2 regions of the Bacillus sp. SCT118 genome follow, and region 2 is predicted to be linked to the other one. Evidence: a T-box and tRNA genes for the amino acid it is inferred to sense, from the RefSeq annotation. Region 2 holds a T-box; the other holds one or more tRNA genes.
The links. The T-box of region 2 lies ahead of trpS (tryptophan--tRNA ligase). A T-box ahead of a tRNA ligase gene usually reads a tRNA of that ligase, here a tRNA-Trp.
Positions count from the first base shown of each region.

Region 1 (5,575 bases), 270 kb from region 2:
CTCCGATCCTTTTCCCCGTCATAATGGGGACAAAAGCTCCCTTGCAAAAAACCTAAACTTTTCAAACCTGTCAGCGGTCCGGCTGAATCTGTCACCCCTTCTTCAAACCAGCAGATCGCACCGGCACTTAATCCAGCTAGGACCACACCGTTCTTCCATGCTTCCCTGAGAATATGGTCCAGCCCCCACTCTTTCCATAACACAAGTAAATTCCGCGTATTTCCCCCGCCAACATAAATCACGTCCATTTCCATAACAAAAGAAGCTAAATCTGTTGATGGCGGCTTAAACAAAGATAAATGAGACGGCACACAATCCAGTGTTTGAAATGCATGATAAAACCGCTGAATATAGTTTTGGGAATCTCCGCTCGCCGTCGGCAAAAAACAAATACGAGGCTGCTCTCGTTTTGATTGATTGAGGATATATTGATCGAGGGACAAATTATCCGGCTCCATCGAAAAACCCCCGCCCCCCATCGCAATAATCTGCTTCATCATCACACCCCCCAACAAATTTGTTGCTTATTATAGCATTTTGTATAGAAGCAAGAAACAAAGCCAAATACTTTCTTATCAGGAGCTGCTAAAAAAACAAAGGAGGTGGTTTCCCATTGAACAAAGTCTTTGCCCCAAAGATATTCTTGATTTGTTAACAACAATAAAAACCAGCATTAACAAATACACTGTCGCAATAACAGAAGCCGAAAATCCCCACATCAGAAGAGCGTTGCATGATCAATTAGATACAGCCATTCATCTCCAAGATGAACTGTCAGATTTTCTGTTAGAAAAGGGGTGGCTCGGGTGAGCAATTTCAAATCGATTCGCTTTTATCTTACAGCAAAGACCACCAAAAGAGACGGGATCTCAAAGATGAGATGCCGTCTCTTTTTTATTGCTCCACTCTTCTTAAAGCCTCGTTTACCGTTTCTTTTATAAACGCGTCTTCACCGCTTAATCGGTCTAAACTGAGATCGCCGTTTCTCAGCCTTTCGGAAATATTGTTTATATCTTCCTCTACTGTGATTTGCAGCTCACCAGCCAAAAACATTCTGTGTAATTCATCTGCAACCAAACTTTCTTTATTCACTTCCATCCACTCCTTTATTTTCAATATTATTCTTAGTCTGTCCCTAGGCCGAGACGAATAATAGGAAAAAAGTATGAATTAAACGAATCTTTTTTCCTCCTTCTTACGTATATCTGTTGAGAAAAAAGAAAAAGGGGAAGATCTAACATGTCATTTTTTAAAAAGCTTGCGGCAAGTGCCGGAATTGGAGCTGCAAAAGTAGATACAATTTTAGAAAAAGACGCATATTTTCCAGGAGAAGAAGTACGGGGAACGGTACATGTCAAAGGCGGAAAAATCGCTCAGGACATCCGTTATATCGATTTACAGCTTAGCACACGGTATGTCATTGTAAAAGACGATGAAGAGCACCGGAAATACGCTACAATTCATTCTTTCCGGGTCACTGGTTCATTTACCATTCAGCCTGGTGAAGAGCATCAATTTCCGTTCACATTCACTCTGCCTCTAGATACGCCGATCACTGTAGGGAAAGTAGAGGTTGCCGTGGTGACAGACCTTGACATTCAAGGCGGTATCGATAAATCCGATCATGACCGCATTTTCGTTGAAGCGCACCCTTGGATTGAAAATGTGCTTGAAGCAATCGAAAACCTGGGCTTCCGTCTTAACGAAGCAGACTGCGAACAAGCGCCCTACTTCCAGCGTCGTCTTCCGTTCGTTCAAGAATTCGAATTCGTTCCGACTTCCGGATATTATCGTCAGATGCTTGATGAATTAGAGCTCATTTTCCTTTTAGACGAAGACGGTTTGGAAATCATTTTCGAAGTCGACCGCAGAGCTAGAGGACTCCGAGGGTGGCTGGAAGAGATGTATAATGACGGAGAACAGCTTGTACGCGTCCGTTTCAGCCAATCAGAGCTTGAAGATACAGAAGAGCTAGAAGAGGTGCTAGAAGAGATCCTAGACCAATACGCTGAGTAAATAAAAAATAAAAACCCGTTTCTGTTAAGAAACGGGTTTTTCAGTATACCGGTGGTCGGGGTCGAACCGACACTCCAGAAGGAACACGATTTTGAGTCGTGCGCGTCTGCCAATTCCGCCACACCGGCAAGTTTTACGTCGTATCTAACCGACGAATATAAATATATCATGGATCTCATAAAGTGTCAACGTATTTCAAAAAAGTTTTTTTGGAAATATAAAATAAAAGTGTTGAAAGACTAGCTAAACAGCCGCTTTATAATAGGCCTCGGAACTTAACTTGTTATGATAAATCAAAGCATTAAAAAAATGATCTACTTATGTAGATCATTAATATGATTAGTTATAATGATAAAATACAAACACCAATTCAACTTACCATGTAAGTAAAATTGGTGCCGAGGGCCGGACTTGAACCGGCACGGTAGTCACCTACCGCAGGATTTTAAGTCCTGTGTGTCTGCCAATTCCACCACCCCGGCAATAAGAAGGCGACACCCGGATTCGAACCGGGGATAAAGGTTTTGCAGACCTCTGCCTTACCACTTGGCTATGCCGCCGTAATTGGAGCGGAAGACGGGATTCGAACCCGCGACCCCCACCTTGGCAAGGTGGTGTTCTACCACTGAACTACTTCCGCATTTTTAATGGACTTAATACATTATATGCAGTTGATATAAAAAGTGAGACTGGGCTAGCTGGATTCGAACCAACGCATGACGGAGTCAAAGTCCGTTGCCTTACCGCTTGGCTATAGCCCAATGATAATATGGGGCGATTGATGGGAATCGAACCCACGAGTGCCAGAGCCACAATCTGGTGCGTTAACCACTTCGCCACAACCGCCATAATCTCAAGATGTCATAAATTTGGCAGGGGCAGTAGGAATCGAACCCACACCGGAGGTTTTGGAGACCTCTGTTCTACCGTTAAACTATGCCCCTATAAATGGTGGAGGGGGGCAGATTCGAACTGCCGAACCCTGAGGGAGCGGATTTACAGTCCGCCGCGTTTAGCCACTTCGCTACCCCTCCACATTAAATTTTGAAAAAAACAGTGCCGGCAAGAGGACTTGAACCCCCAACCTACTGATTACAAGTCAGTTGCTCTACCAATTGAGCTACACCGGCATAGGTGGTGGCTCGGGACGGAATCGAACCGCCGACACACGGATTTTCAGTCCGTTGCTCTACCAACTGAGCTACCGAGCCTAAGTATTTAAATGGCGGTCCGGACGGGACTCGAACCCGCGACCTCCTGCGTGACAGGCAGGCATTCTAACCAACTGAACTACCGGACCATTTTAAAATTTGGTTGCGGGGGCAGGATTTGAACCTGCGACCTTCGGGTTATGAGCCCGACGAGCTACCGAACTGCTCCACCCCGCGATGATATAATGGTGGAGGATGACGGGCTCGAACCGCCGACCCTCTGCTTGTAAGGCAGATGCTCTCCCAGCTGAGCTAATCCTCCATCATATAATGACCCGTACGGGATTCGAACCCGTGTTACCGCCGTGAAAGGGCGGTGTCTTAACCGCTTGACCAACGGGCCCAGACTTTCAATTGTAATTATGTATAAGTATCAGTGGCGGAGAGCAAGGGATTCGAACCCTTGAGACGGAGTTGACCGCCTACACGATTTCCAATCGTGCTCCTTCGACCACTCGGACAGCTCTCCAATAATGGCTCCGCAGGTAGGATTCGAACCTACGACCGATCGGTTAACAGCCGATAGCTCTACCACTGAGCTACTGCGGAATGAAGTCTGCCTGGCGATGTCCTACTCTCACAGGGGGAAACCCCCGACTACCATCGGCGCTGAAGAGCTTAACTTCCGTGTTCGGTATGGGAACGGGTGTGACCTCTTCGCCATCATCACCAGACATTTTCAGTGACATTTAACATTATACTATGTATTCTTGAGAAAATCAAGTGTTTTTTTAAAAAACTTATTCTCTCAAAACTAGATAACAGGTGTGACATCATTCAAAAATATGGTTAAGTCCTCGATCGATTAGTATCTGTCAGCTCCATGTGTCGCCACACTTCCACCTCAGACCTATCAACCTGATCATCTTTCAGGGATCTTACTTCCTTGCGGAATGGGAAATCTCATCTTGAGGGGGGCTTCATGCTTAGATGCTTTCAGCACTTATCCCGTCCGCACATAGCTACCCAGCGATGCCCTTGGCAGAACAACTGGTACACCAGCGGTGCGTCCATCCCGGTCCTCTCGTACTAAGGACAGCTCCTCTCAAATTTCCTGCGCCCGCGACGGATAGGGACCGAACTGTCTCACGACGTTCTGAACCCAGCTCGCGTACCGCTTTAATGGGCGAACAGCCCAACCCTTGGGACCGACTACAGCCCCAGGATGCGATGAGCCGACATCGAGGTGCCAAACCTCCCCGTCGATGTGGACTCTTGGGGGAGATAAGCCTGTTATCCCCGGGGTAGCTTTTATCCGTTGAGCGATGGCCCTTCCATGCGGAACCACCGGATCACTAAGCCCGACTTTCGTCCCTGCTCGACTTGTAGGTCTCGCAGTCAAGCTCCCTTGTGCCTTTACACTCTGCGAATGATTTCCAACCATTCTGAGGGAACCTTTGGGCGCCTCCGTTACCTTTTAGGAGGCGACCGCCCCAGTCAAACTGCCCACCTGACACTGTCTCCCCGCCCGATAAGGGCGGCGGGTTAGAAGGTCAATACAGCCAGGGTAGTATCCCACCGATGCCTCCACCGAAGCTGGCGCTCCGGTTTCCAAGGCTCCTACCTATCCTGTACAAGCTGTACCAACATTCAATATCAGGCTGCAGTAAAGCTCCACGGGGTCTTTCCGTCCTGTCGCGGGTAACCTGCATCTTCACAGGTACTATAATTTCACCGAGTCTCTCGTTGAGACAGTGCCCAGATCGTTGCGCCTTTCGTGCGGGTCGGAACTTACCCGACAAGGAATTTCGCTACCTTAGGACCGTTATAGTTACGGCCGCCGTTTACTGGGGCTTCAATTCGCACCTTCGCTTACGCTAAGCGCTCCTCTTAACCTTCCAGCACCGGGCAGGCGTCAGCCCCTATACTTCGCCTTACGGCTTCGCAGAGACCTGTGTTTTTGCTAAACAGTCGCCTGGGCCTATTCACTGCGGCTCTCTCGGGCTTGCACCCTAACAGAGCACCCCTTCTCCCGAAGTTACGGGGTCATTTTGCCGAGTTCCTTAACGAGAGTTCTCTCGATCACCTTAGGATTCTCTCCTCGCCTACCTGTGTCGGTTTGCGGTACGGGCACCTCTCACCTCGCTAGAGGCTTTTCTTGGCAGTGTGGAATCAGGAACTTCGCTACTATATTTCGCTCGCCATCACAGCTCAGCCTTATGGGAAACGGATTTGCCTATTTCCCAGCCTAACTGCTTGGACGCGGATATCCAATACCGCGCTTACCCTATCCTCCTGCGTCCCCCCATTGCTCAAATGGTGAGGAGGTGGTACAGGAATATCAACCTGTTGTCCATCGCCTACGCCTTTCGGCCTCGGCTTAGGTCCCGACTAACCCTGAGCGGACG
Region 1 covers NZ_CP191225.1:3,109,374-3,114,948, forward strand. Annotated here, with positions in the region: gene ACQVGT_RS15940 (Type 1 glutamine amidotransferase-like domain-containing protein) at 1-497, opposite strand, end outside; gene ACQVGT_RS15945 (spore coat protein) at 538-810, shown strand; gene ACQVGT_RS15950 (hypothetical protein) at 895-1,098, opposite strand; gene spo0M (sporulation control protein Spo0M) at 1,240-2,016, shown strand; tRNA gene ACQVGT_RS15960 (tRNA-Leu) at 2,063-2,144, opposite strand; tRNA gene ACQVGT_RS15965 (tRNA-Leu) at 2,410-2,498, opposite strand; tRNA gene ACQVGT_RS15970 (tRNA-Cys) at 2,506-2,576, opposite strand; tRNA gene ACQVGT_RS15975 (tRNA-Gly) at 2,582-2,656, opposite strand; tRNA gene ACQVGT_RS15980 (tRNA-Gln) at 2,706-2,777, opposite strand; tRNA gene ACQVGT_RS15985 (tRNA-His) at 2,787-2,862, opposite strand; tRNA gene ACQVGT_RS15990 (tRNA-Trp) at 2,887-2,960, opposite strand; tRNA gene ACQVGT_RS15995 (tRNA-Tyr) at 2,966-3,050, opposite strand; tRNA gene ACQVGT_RS16000 (tRNA-Thr) at 3,074-3,146, opposite strand; tRNA gene ACQVGT_RS16005 (tRNA-Phe) at 3,152-3,227, opposite strand; tRNA gene ACQVGT_RS16010 (tRNA-Asp) at 3,240-3,316, opposite strand; tRNA gene ACQVGT_RS16015 (tRNA-Met) at 3,328-3,404, opposite strand; tRNA gene ACQVGT_RS16020 (tRNA-Val) at 3,414-3,489, opposite strand; tRNA gene ACQVGT_RS16025 (tRNA-Glu) at 3,499-3,570, opposite strand; tRNA gene ACQVGT_RS16030 (tRNA-Ser) at 3,605-3,696, opposite strand; tRNA gene ACQVGT_RS16035 (tRNA-Asn) at 3,702-3,776, opposite strand; rRNA gene rrf (5S ribosomal RNA) at 3,786-3,901, opposite strand; rRNA gene ACQVGT_RS16045 (23S ribosomal RNA) at 4,013-5,575, opposite strand, start outside.
Region 1: it has a tRNA-Trp gene. The T-box ahead of trpS (tryptophan--tRNA ligase) is inferred to sense a tRNA for this amino acid. The anticodon was not compared.

Region 2 (5,888 bases):
CCTCTAATGAGGTAAAGCTAAAAGAAAATATTAGAAAAAAACCAGAAACAATGACTAGGATCTTTTTTGAGAAATTTTTCAAAAATAAGCTTGCTGTTGTTGGGGGTATCATATTAACAGTTATTATTTTAATGGCAGTCTTTGCCCCTTTTATTGCGCCTTACTCACCTGAGAGTCAATCACTTTTAAACAAACTGAAGCCGCCAAGCCCTAAAAATCTAATGGGAACGGATAAATTTGGGCGAGATATATTTACAAGGGTGTTATATGGAGCTCGTGTGTCTTTATTAGTCGGTTTTGCTTCAGTAATTGGTGCGATTACTATAGGTACGGTTGTTGGAGCTGTAGCAGGGTACTTTAAAGGAATAGTAGATGCTGTATTAATGAGGGCTGTCGACGTAGTCTTATCTATTCCTGATATTTTTCTGCTTATTACCTTGGTTACAATTTTTCAACCCGGAATGGATAAGTTAATTTTGATTTTTTCTTTGACGGGTTGGACTACAACAGCGAGACTAGTCAGAGGTGAGTTTTTATCTCTAAGGTCAAGGGAATTTGTATTGGCTGCTAAAACAATAGGCACAAAAAATCACAAAATTATTTTTTCGCATATATTACCGAATTGTATTGGACCAATTATTGTCTCCGCTACTCTAAAAGTAGGCAGTGTCATTCTAGCTGAATCAACGCTAAGCTATTTGGGTTTCGGTATCCAGCCGCCAATCGCTAGCTGGGGAAACATGCTTCAGGATGCTCAAAACTTTACATTAATGATTCAAGCATGGTGGTACCCGTTATTTCCCGGGCTATTTATTTTAATGACCGTTTTATGCTTCAACTTTGTCGGTGATGGCCTGCGGGATGCGCTTGACCCGAAAAATATTAAATAAAAATGAATATCATATCTGTTATAAAATATCACCAAATCAGAAAAAAAGCAGGTCTCCTTTTGTCAGAAAATATACAAAGAGATCTGCTTTTTGTGATTCTTACATAAAACTAGTGATTCCAGATTTCCTCAATCTCTTTGGAATAATTTCTCTATCCCTTGCCTATACTGTGGACAACAGTTTTTATAAAAGTGAGGGGTTAGAGATGTTATTTCTTCATGATGTGTGGGTCAATTGGTTTGAAGGGGAAGAAAATGGCTACAATGTATGCCACTTTCACGAATGGCGCAAGGAAGATACGGTTGAGCTTTTGGATCAGGTGCCGCTGCTAAGGGTGCCGTCAGTACTGTTTCATTACATAGAAAACGATTTGTCAGAGCTTCCGAAAGGTTTGCTTGAAGACGTACATCAGAAATCGTACATTCGGAAAAATCATGAGCGGACAAAGCTTGAGTATTGTTTTGTCGTAACAGACGGAATCGGCATTTTAGCTGTCGACACGATCGGCTACACGATCCCTGTCAGAAAAAGCCGTCTGATCCCAAGACAGGAGCAGCTCGTTTATGAAATGGTGAAAGATGTAGAGCCTGAAACATATGAATTTGAGCCAAAGAAGCTGGAATCCTCCAAGGAATATCACATATTATCATTAGCACCAGAACATGTCAGAGGACTGACTAGAAAAGAACGGCAAATCAAGCAGCTGATGTTTATGGCGCTTGACCAATTAAAAGGGCTGAAAAACCGGGCTGAAATCGGCTACTGGTACACAGAGTGGAATCCGCATATGTATGAACAAATCAAAAGGATGAGCTTTGAAGAGATTTGGGACATGCTGTATAACGAAACAATTGAAGGCTGGTCGGACAAGCACCTAGCTTTTTGCGAAAACCTAATAAAAGGTCAGCCTTTTTTCGAAAAGCTTTGGGAAATGGAAAACGAATCAAAGGTAAACTGAAAAAAACCGCTCTTTGCAAAGAGCGGTTTTTTGATTAGCGTCTTTTTCTTCCAAGACCCATGGCATTCTCCATTTTTTTCAGCATTTTGTTTGCTGTCCGGTTCGCTCGTTCCGCGCCTTCATCAAGAATCCGGTCTAATTCTTCAGATTCTATCAGCTCATAATAGCGGTCCTGGATCGGTTTTAATGCGTTCACCACGACTTCTGCCAAATCACCTTTAAACTCGCCGTAGCCTTTTCCTTCGTACTTTGCTTCAAGCTCTTCAATTGTCGTATTGCCGAGGATTGAATAAATCGTAAGAAGGTTGGAAACGCCCGGTTTGTTTTCTTTATCAAATTTCACAATGCCTTCAGAATCTGTCACAGCGCTTTTGATTTTCTTTTCAAGAAGCTTCGGTTCATCCAGCAGGGTAATATAAGCTTTCTGATTCGGATCAGATTTGCTCATTTTCTTCAGCGGATCATTCAGAGACATGATACGTGCACCGACTTTTGGAATTTTCACTTCCGGAATCGTAAAGATGTCGTTGTATTTTTTGTTGAATCGTTCTGCAAGATTCCGCGTCAGCTCAAGGTGCTGCTTTTGATCCTCGCCGACAGGTACAAGATCCGTTCCGTACAGCAGAATATCAGCGGCCATCAGCGGCGGATATGTTAACAGGCCGGAGACGACAGCTTCATTGCCTTTGGATTTGTCCTTAAATTGAGTCATCCGCTCAAGCTCGCCGATATATGCGACACACTGCATCATCCATCCGGCCTGCGCATGCGCGGGGACCTCTGATTGAATAAACAATGTTGCTTTTTCTGGATCAAGTCCGACAGCTAAGTAAAGCGCTGCGAGATTGCGGATATTCTTTCTAAGCTCAAGCCGGTCTTGAGGAACAGTTATCGCATGCTGGTCCACGATGCAAAAATAGCTGTTATAATCATGCTGCAGTTCGACAAACTGCTTCATTGCACCGATATAGTTGCCGAGCGTCACTGAGCCGCTTGGCTGAATGCCTGAAAAAATCGTTTGTTTCATGAAAACATCAACCTCATTTCTTAAAACATAATAAAAAAGGCTCATTCATCCCCTGTAAAAAAGGGACGAATGAACCGTGGTACCACCCTGATTATTCCATTAAAATGGAATCACTCTGACGTTTGTAACGGAGACTGCTCCGGCTGAGCCTACTTTTTTCCAGTTCGGTCAGCTGCTCCAAAGTCCATTCCACATTGCCCGTTATCTGCTCCCAGCACCGCAGACTCTCTTCAAACAGGTGAAATGTGTACTACTCTTTTTCATAGCAAGCTTTTCTTTTGATTGCTTCATTATAAATCAATTATAACCAATTGTCATCATGAAAAAACATTCTTTTTTCCAGTAAAATTGTAATAATATAAATAACACGCGTGTTGTAAAATCCTTAAATGATAACTGCTATCAGCGGAAAAACAGGCAGATATTATATGTAAAAAGCAATATGGGCAGAAAACACATGAAAAAGTTTTTAATCAATTTATGCTTTAAATGGTAGAAGGATATTATGTTCATGGAAGAAAAACTAACGAAGTTTAAATATTTTAAATTGATAAAATAATATTGCAATAAATTATTTGTTTCATTATAATGAACTTGTTCACTCTATTGTTACAGCTTTTTTACAAAAATAATCAGAAAAGACGGAACAGAATAAAAGTTGTGGAAACTCAGGTTCATTTGTCTGATATTTCTGAGGATTTAGCCGTAAGGAGCTGAAAATTATTATTAGGGGGTTTGCGAATATGAAAAAACGTTGGTCGATTGTCACGTTGATGCTCATTTTCACTCTCGTGCTGAGCGCGTGCGGCTTTGGCGGCAGCGGATCAAATGGTGAAGGGAAAAAGGACAGTAAAGGAAAGACGACACTTAACATTAATATTAAAACTGAGCCGTTCTCCTTACATCCGGGATTGGCAAATGATTCAGTATCAGGCGGTGTCATCCGTCAGACTTTTGAAGGATTGACACGTATCAATGCAGATGGTGAGCCTGAAGAAGGCATGGCTTCTAAAATTGAAACGAGCAAGGACGGAAAGACATATACATTTACCATTCGTGATGGTGTGAAATGGTCTAATGGAGACCCTGTAACAGCACAAGATTTTGAATATGCTTGGAAATGGGCGCTTGATCCTAATAACGAATCACAATACGCTTACCAGCTCTACTACATAAAAGGTGCTGAAGCGGCGAATACCGGCAAAGGCAGCCTAGATGATGTGGCAGTAAAAGCTGTGAATGACAAAACGCTGAAGGTTGAATTAAATAACCCGACTCCATATTTCACTGAATTAACTGCGTTCTATACGTATATGCCGATCAACAAGAAAATTGCAGAGAAAAATAAAAAGTGGAATACAAATGCCGGGGATGATTATGTATCAAACGGACCGTTCAAAATGACGGCATGGAAACACAGCGGTTCTATTACTCTCGAAAAAAATGACCAGTATTGGGATAAAGACAAAGTCAAACTGAAGAAAATCGATATGGTTATGATCAACAATAACAATACGGAACTGAAAAAATTCCAAGCTGGCGAACTTGATTGGGCCGGTATGCCGCTCGGACAGCTTCCAACAGAATCCCTGCCGACCCTGAAAAAAGACGGTTCTTTACATGTTGAGCCGATTGCAGGTGTGTATTGGTACAAATTCAACACTGAAGCTAAGCCATTAGACAACGTAAATATCCGTAAAGCTTTAACATATTCGCTTGACCGTCAGTCGATTGTTAAAAACGTTACGCAAGGAGAGCAAATCCCGGCAATGGCTGCAGTGCCGCCTACAATGAAGGGATTTGAGGATAACAAAGAAGGATACTTCAAAGACAATGATGTCAAAACAGCAAAAGAATACCTTGATAAAGGCCTGAAAGAAATGGGCTTAAGCAAGGCATCTGATTTGCCAAAAATCAAATTGTCTTACAACACTGATGACGCACACGCGAAAATCGCTCAAGCAGTACAAGAAATGTGGAAGAAAAATTTAGGCGTTGATGTTGAGCTTGATAACTCAGAGTGGAATGTCTATATTGATAAGCTCCACAGCCAAGATTATCAAATCGGCCGTATGGGCTGGCTCGGCGACTTCAATGATCCTATCAACTTCCTTGAATTGTTCCGTGACAAAAACGGAGGAAATAACGATACAGGCTGGGAAAATCCAGAATTCAAAAAGCTTCTGAATCAGTCACAAACTGAAACAGATAAAACAAAACGTGCAGAGCTGCTGAAAAAAGCAGAAGGTATTTTCATTGATGAAATGCCGGTTGCCCCAATCTATTTCTATACTGATACTTGGGTACAGGATGAAAACCTAAAAGGTGTTATCATGCCAGGTACTGGTGAGGTTTATTTCAGAAACGCATATTTTAAATAAGGCTACGTCTGAAAATAAAAGACCTCAAGGTATATGGGGAGAAAAGCCCCATATACCTTTCTTACTGATGGAGTATAAAAATGTAAAAACCATGGAGGTGTTCCCCCTTGCTAAAATATATCGGAAGACGCTTAGTCTATATGATTATCACACTATTTGTGATTGTAACTGTGACATTCTTCTTAATGCAAGCAGCACCGGGCGGGCCATTTTCAGGTGAGAAAAAGCTTCCGCCTGAAATTGAAGCAAATTTAAATGCGCATTATGGCTTGGACAAGCCGTTGTTTGTACAATACGTCAGTTATTTGAAATCAGTTGCAATGTGGGATTTCGGACCGTCATTTAAATATAAAGGTCAGAGTGTTAACGACCTGATCAGTTCAGGTTTCCCCGTTTCATTTACTCTTGGAGCAGAAGCTATTCTCCTCGCTTTAGCGTTAGGTGTATTGTTTGGGGTCATTGCAGCCCTTTACCATAATAAGTGGCAGGATTATACCGTCGCGATTTTAACGATATTTGGTATTTCGGTTCCGAGCTTTATCATGGCGGCTGTTCTGCAATATGTGTTCTCCATGAAGCTTGGGCTGTTTCCGGTCGCGGGGTGGGATTCCTGGGCATACACCTTTTTGCCT
Region 2 covers NZ_CP191225.1:2,842,962-2,848,849, reverse strand. Annotated here, with positions in the region: gene opp4C (oligopeptide ABC transporter permease) at 1-890, shown strand, start outside; gene ACQVGT_RS14580 (YjbA family protein) at 1,096-1,848, shown strand; gene trpS (tryptophan--tRNA ligase) at 1,883-2,875, opposite strand; T-box leader at 2,934-3,148, opposite strand; gene oppA (oligopeptide ABC transporter substrate-binding protein OppA) at 3,619-5,256, shown strand; gene oppB (oligopeptide ABC transporter permease OppB) at 5,364-5,888, shown strand, end outside.